Linked DNA regions of Neorhizobium galegae bv. orientalis str. HAMBI 540. The protein of the gene in region 1 binds, or shares a complex with, the protein of each later gene. Links are inferred from orthologs where the notes say so. Each region holds a gene or a part of one and is shown in the gene's direction. Other genes may lie near its edges.

Region 1 (3,245 bases):
TTCTGTTCGGCCTTCGGAAGGCTGTAGTAAACGTAATCCTTACCGCCTACGGTAAGGATGGAGCGACAATTGAAACTGTCGAGAGACTTAGCCACGGAAAATAACCCCGCTGATTAAAGAGCCAACACGCGCGTGCGGACGCCTATGCACTTCATGCACATCAGGATGCGGGTGCGACCATTTCCGCTGTCCGCACGAGAAGACTTTTGGGATCTTCAGGTTCGGCGGAAGATTGAAATCACGCCGGCCGCTGGCGTGGTTGCAGTGCTTATAGATAATTTCTAAGAAGGGTTCCAGACGCTTGGCGCCCATTCCGAATAAATTTTCGGAATGCGATGATTAAAATCTTAATGAAGGTCTCCAGCATGCGGCTTTTGGCCGAAAACCTGAGCGCAAGACGCGGCGAAGACCTGATTTTCACGGATATCTCCTTTGACCTCGGAGCCGGTGAAAGCCTCGTCCTGACTGGCCGCAACGGATCGGGGAAATCGACGCTGCTGCGCGTCGTGGCCGGATTGCTGCACGCTGAAACCGGCCGCGTGAGCTGGATCTCCGAGAGTTCCGAATCAGGCATGCGCGCCGCCGAGGCCTGCCACTATCTCGGCCACCGCAATGCGATGAAGGCGGAGTTGACGGTCTTTGAAAATCTGGGCTTCTGGAAGGATTTCCTCGGCGATGCGGAGGACGGCAAGGGTATCTCCCCGGGCGAGGCCGCAGAGTCCGTGGGTCTCGGGGGGATCATCCATCTGCCCTTCGGATATCTCTCCGCCGGCCAGCAGCGCCGCATGGCGTTTGCCAAGCTGCTGGTCGCTTACCGCCCGGTCTGGATATTGGACGAACCCACCGCCGCCCTCGATGTGAGCGCGGAGGCCGTGTTTACCGAGTTGATCAAGGCGCATCTTGCGGCCGGCGGTATTTTATTGGCCGCGACTCACCAGCCGCTGGGGTTGGAGAATGCAAGGGAATTGCGGATGGCGGGGTTCGCGGGCGTGACGGAGGAGAGATGGTGATCGTCCTGCCCCGCATTACCCCCCTCTGCCCTGCCGGGCATCTCCCCCTCAAGGAGGGAGATCGGCAAGACGTCGGACCTTCGCCAAATGTTGGACGTTTTGGAATTGGCGCCCGTAGACTGAAACTCGACTTTGGGGCAAAGCGGCAGCTCCATCCGATCTCCCCCCTTGAGGGGGAGATGCCCGGCAGGGCAGAGGGGGGTAAGCCCCAAACGCAAGGCCTCCCACTATGACCGCCCTCCTCCTCCGCGACCTGAAACTTTCGGTCCGCGCCGGCGGAGGCGCGCTGATCGGGGTCCTCTTCTTCATGACGGTCGTCGCCGTCATCCCTTTCGGCGTCGGCCCGGACCTCAATCTGTTGTCCCGCATCGGCCCGGCGATCGTCTGGATCGGCGCGCTGCTGTCGGCCCTGCTCGGCCTCGACCGCCTGTTCCAGACCGAGCGCGAAGACGGATCGCTGGACCTTCTGCTGATGCAGGAACATCCGCTGGTGCTGACCGTGCTGGTCAAATGCCTGGCCCATTGGCTCGGCAACGGCCTGCCACTGGTGATCGCATCGCCACTGCTCGGCCTGTTCATGAACATGGACGAGGTGGCGATCGGCGCCACCATGCTGACGCTGCTGGTCGGCACGCCGGCGCTGACCTTCATCGGTGCGGTGGGCGCGGCCGTCGCGGTCGCCCTGCCGCGTGGGGGGCTGCTCGTCTCGATCCTTGTCCTGCCGCTCGCGATCCCCGTGCTGATCTTCGGGGTCAGCGCCTCCTATGCGGCTGTCGAGGACCCTGCCCCGTTTATGCCGCCTTTCTTGATATTGGTGGCGATCACGATGTTTTTTGCCGTGCTCGGTCCGCTCGGCGCGGCACTGGCGTTGCGCAATGCCGGCGATTGACTAGAATCGGATTAAACGGGGTCGGATCGACGACCAGCGAATTGACCAGGATCAAGCTGATTTTTCCGCGCGCATATTAGAAAGTGCCCATGACCGAAAGCCTCGCCATCAGCAAGTTCAGCGACCTGGCCAACCCGACGCGATTTCTGGCGCTGGCGGCCCGTATTCTGCCGTGGATGGCGGCGGCGACCGTGATCGTCTTCGCGATCGGGCTCTATCTGAGCTTCACGACGGAAGGCGATTACCAGCAGGGCGCGACGGTGCGTATCATGTACGTGCATGTGCCCTCCGCCTGGCTATCAATGATGTGCTACACGGTCATGGCCGTTTCGGCGATCGGCACGCTGGTCTGGCGCCATCCTCTCGCCGACGTGTCGCACAAGGCGGCAGCTCCGCTAGGCGCCGCCTTCACGCTAATCGCGCTCGCCACCGGCTCGCTTTGGGGCAAGCCGATGTGGGGCACGTGGTGGGTCTGGGATGCCCGGCTGACCTCGGTCTTCGTGCTATTCCTGATGTATCTCGGCCTGATTGCGCTCAACCGCGCCATGGACGATCCGTCGCGGGCGGCCCGCGTCTCCGCCGTGCTGATCCTCGTCGGTTTCGTCAACATCCCGATCATAAAATTCTCGGTCGACTGGTGGAATACGCTGCACCAGCCGGCCAGCGTCATCCGCATGGGCGGCCCGACCATCGACCAGGAATTCCTCTGGCCGCTGCTGATCATGGCGATCGCCTTCACCCTGCTGTTCTTCACCCTGCATGTGATGGCGATGCGCAACGAGATTTGGCGCCGCCGCGTCGCAGCCCAGCGCCGCATGGCCGCACGTTTGGCTGGCCGGGAAGCTTAGAGATCATGACCCACACGTTCTACATCGCCATGTCCTATGCCGTAGCGGCCGTCGTCATCCTCTGTCTGATCGCCTGGACCTGGCTGGACGGGCGCGCGCGTCAAAAAGAGCTGGCCGAACTCGAGGCTTCCGGCATCCGCCGCCGCTCCGCCCAGCCGACAGGTGACGCGGCATGAGCGTCGAGACCGGAAACCAGCCAGCCCCGCGCAAAAGCCTGGCGCGTTATGCGCTGCCGCTGATCCCGCTGGTGATTTTCCTCGGTTTTGCCGGCGTCGCCGGCAAGATGCTCTACGATCAGGACGTCAACGGCCGCGACGTCTCAGCCATCCCCTCGGCCCTGATCGGCAAAAAGGCGCCGTCGCTGGCGCTGCCGCCGCTTGAAGGCTCGAACACCGCAGCGCTGACGACCGCAGCGATCGTCGGCAAGCTGACCCTGGTCAATGTCTTCGCCTCCTGGTGCGTCCCCTGCCGCCAGGAACACCCGATCCTGAAGGAACT
Region 2 (3,293 bases), 2.9 Mb from region 1 along the record:
CGCCAATGCTCCCTATCAGGTCGGCACCCAGAACTGCCGCCAGTATCGCCATACGGTGACCATGAATGGCCGCGACATGACGGCGCGGGGCGCTGCCTGCCGCAATTCGAACGGCACGTGGACGCCGCTCACCTGATTTCCTCTGCCGCTGTTTGACATGGGTCATGGCCGCTGGATCGGATTAGGTCCATATGAGGCTTGAACTTGCGGCCAAACGCCTCAAATTCGCGTCAACGCCGGCTGCGCTGTTGGAAAGCACGGGCCGTTGCAGTAATGGGCCACTATGGTTTTATGGATCATCCTCGCAGCTCTGACGGCGGCCGTTGCGGCAATCCTCATCCTGCCCTTCGCCCGAGCCACCAAAACAGCATCCGCTGACCGTGCCGGAGAGGTCGCCGTCTATCGTGACCAGCTGGCCGAACTGGACCGGGACCGAGCCCAGGGCCTGATCGAGCCGCAAGAGGCCGAATACGCCCGCGCGGAGATCGGCCGCCGGCTGCTGGCTGCGGCCGGTGCCGGGGAAGCCGACGGGATTGCCGCTCCGAAGACACGCAAACATGGGCTCGCCACTGCCATCGTAACGCTGGTTCCGCCCGTCGTCGGGCTCTGTCTTTACCTGGCGCTCGGTAATCCCGGGCTGCCGGATCAGCCGCTCGAAGCGCGGCTTGCCAATCCCGGCAACAATGTCGCGCTGCTGGTCGCCAAGGCCGAGCGGCATCTCGCCGAAAACCCCGATGACGGTTCCGGCTGGGACCTGCTCGCGCCGATCTATTTGCGCTCCATGCGGCTCGGTGATGCTGAAATGGCCTATCGCAACGCGATCCGCATCCTTGGGGCCAGTCCGGTCAGGCTCGCGGGGCTTGGCGAAACGCTGGTCGCATCGAATGACGGGATCGTCACCGAGGACGCGCGTTCCGTCTTCGAGCAGGCGGTGAAGCTCGATCCGGACAATCCGCGTTCCCGCTTCTATGTCGGCCTCGGCTTAGAGCAGGCGGGCAGGGCGGCAGAAGCAAGGGCGCAGTTCGAGACGATTGCAAAAGCCTCGCCCGCCGACGCGCCGTGGATGCAGCTCGTCAACCAGCATATCGCCAAGAACGGCGGCACCATCGTGCCGGGACGGGACACGGCGCAGGTTCCGGGAAATCCGAGCCAGGCGGATGTGGCGGCAGCCGAAACCATGTCGCAGGGCGATCGGCAGGCGATGATCCGCGGCATGGTCGACAGCCTTGCGGAACGGCTGAAGCAGGATCCCAATAATCTCGAGGGCTGGGTGAGGCTGGTGCGCTCCTATTCCGTGCTCGGAGATAAACCCAAGGCAGAAGCGGCGTTGAAGAGCGGCCTCAAGCAGTTCCCGTCATCAGGAGAATTGGTGGCGCTGGCCAACGAGATGGGGCTTGCCGTCGAAGGAGTGGCCCAATGACCCGCAAACAGAAGCGGCTGGCGGTGATCGCAGGCGGCATGAGCTTCATCCTCGTCGCGGTGCTGCTCGTCATGTTCGCCTTCAGCCAGTCGGTCGCTTATTTCTTCATGCCGGCCGACCTTGCCAAGGCGGACGTCAAGCCCGGTACGCGCATCAGGCTTGGCGGGCTGGTGGCCGAAGGCTCGGTGAAGCGCGGCCAGGGCTCGACCGTGAGCTTTACCGTGACGGACGGCACCGGCAATGTGCCGGTCACCTATACGGGCATCCTGCCGGACCTGTTTCGCGAGGGCCAGGGCGTGGTGACCGAAGGCGCGTTCGATGCGGCATCGCATGGTTTTGTGGCCGACAGCGTGCTTGCCAAGCATGACGAAAACTACATGCCAAAGGAAGTCGCCGACCGGCTGAAGGCGCAGGGCGTCTGGAACGAAGGCCAGGGGAAACAGGGCCAAGCCAATCAGGGAAAACCCGGCAGTGCCAAGGGAGCGGTCACGCAATGATCATCGAGATCGGCCATTACGCGCTTGTGCTGGCACTTGCGACCTCCCTCATCGTCTCCGTCCTGCCGGTGATCGGCGCAAGGCGCGGCGACGTGGCGATGATGGCGCTGGCGCCGACCGGCGCGCTGGTGCTGTTCGCGCTTGTCGCCTTTTCCTTCGGCGTTCTGACCTGGGCTTATGTGGTCTCGGACTTCTCGGTGATGAACGTCTGGGAGAATTCCCATTCGCTGATGCCGCTGATCTATAAATTCTCCGGCGTCTGGGGCAATCACGAAGGTTCGATGCTGCTCTGGCTGCTGATCCTCGTTTTCTTCAGCGCGCTGGTGGCGGTGTTCGGGCGGAATCTGCCCGATACGCTGCGGGCCAATGTTCTTGCCGTTCAGGCCTGGATCTCGACCGCCTTCCTGTTCTTCATCCTTTTGACTTCCAATCCGTTCCTTCGCCTCAACCCGGCGCCGGCCGAGGGGCAGGACCTCAATCCGGTGCTGCAGGATCTCGGCCTGGCGGTTCATCCGCCGCTTCTCTACCTCGGTTATGTCGGCTTTTCGGTCTGCTTCTCGTTCGCCGTCGCGGCGCTCATGGAAGGCCGCATCGATGCCGCCTGGGCCCGCTGGGTGCGGCCGTGGACGCTCGCCGCCTGGACCTTCCTGACCGCCGGCATCGCCATGGGTTCCTACTGGGCCTATTACGAGCTCGGCTGGGGCGGCTGGTGGTTCTGGGATCCGGTCGAAAACGCCTCCTTCATGCCCTGGCTCGCCGGCACGGCGCTCCTCCATTCGGCGCTGGTCATGGAAAAGCGTGAGGCCCTGAAGATCTGGACCGTGCTGCTGGCGATCATGACCTTTTCGCTGTCGCTGCTCGGAACCTTCCTAGTGCGCTCGGGCGTGCTGACCTCGGTGCATTCGTTTGCGACCGATCCGACCCGCGGCATCTTCATCCTCTGCATTCTCGGCATCTTCATCGGCGGCGCCTTCGCTCTGTTTGCCTGGCGGGCGCCGATGCTGAAGGCGGGCGGCATTTTTGCGCCGATCTCGCGCGAGGGCGCGCTGGTGCTCAACAACCTGATCCTGACGGTGGCCACCGCGACGGTGCTGACCGGCACGCTCTATCCGCTGATCCTCGAAACGCTGACCGGCGAAAAGATCTCGGTCGGCGCACCGTTTTTCAACATGACCTTCGGCCTGCTGATGTTGCCGCTGCTGGTCGCCGTGCCGTTCGGGCCGGTGCTTGCCTGGAAGCGCGGCGATCTCCTGGGCGCCCTGCAGCGGCTCTATGCCTTCGCCGGCCTGGCGCTGGCTGCAGGCCTTGCCTTCTTCTACATCCAGAACGGTGGGCCGGTTCTGGCGATCTTCGGCCTGGTGCTCGGCTTCTGGGGC

Evidence for each region.
Region 2: the proteins of ccmB (region 1) and ccmE are in contact, whole or in part, in a solved structure (PDB 8CE8), measured with the Escherichia coli proteins. The link is inferred for Neorhizobium galegae bv. orientalis str. HAMBI 540 from one-to-one orthologs.

The regions. Positions count from the first base shown.
Region 1 is NZ_HG938353.1:3,787,800-3,791,044, forward strand. What follows is about bases 139-3,069. They hold ccmB (heme exporter protein CcmB), read left to right. Parts: upstream 139-1,239; coding sequence 1,240-1,899; downstream 1,900-3,069. Other genes in these bases: ccmA (heme ABC exporter ATP-binding protein CcmA), read left to right, coding at 366-1,010; RG540_RS18445 (heme ABC transporter permease), read left to right, coding at 1,989-2,747; ccmD (heme exporter protein CcmD), read left to right, coding at 2,753-2,923; RG540_RS18455 (DsbE family thiol:disulfide interchange protein), read left to right, coding at 2,920-3,069. Also shown: aconitate hydratase AcnA, read right to left, coding at 1-95; more of RG540_RS18455, read left to right, coding at 3,070-3,245. UniProt on the Escherichia coli protein: Required for the export of heme to the periplasm for the biogenesis of c-type cytochromes.
Region 2 is NZ_HG938353.1:858,812-862,104, forward strand. The notes cover bases 188-3,166. They hold ccmE (cytochrome c maturation protein CcmE), read left to right. Parts: upstream 188-1,416; coding sequence 1,417-1,917; downstream 1,918-3,166. Other genes in these bases: ccmI (c-type cytochrome biogenesis protein CcmI), read left to right, coding at 284-1,420; RG540_RS04425 (heme lyase CcmF/NrfE family subunit), read left to right, coding at 1,914-3,166. In the rest of the region: RG540_RS04410 (membrane protein), read left to right, coding at 1-136; more of RG540_RS04425, read left to right, coding at 3,167-3,293. UniProt on the Escherichia coli protein: Heme chaperone required for the biogenesis of c-type cytochromes. Transiently binds heme delivered by CcmC and transfers the heme to apo-cytochromes in a process facilitated by CcmF and CcmH.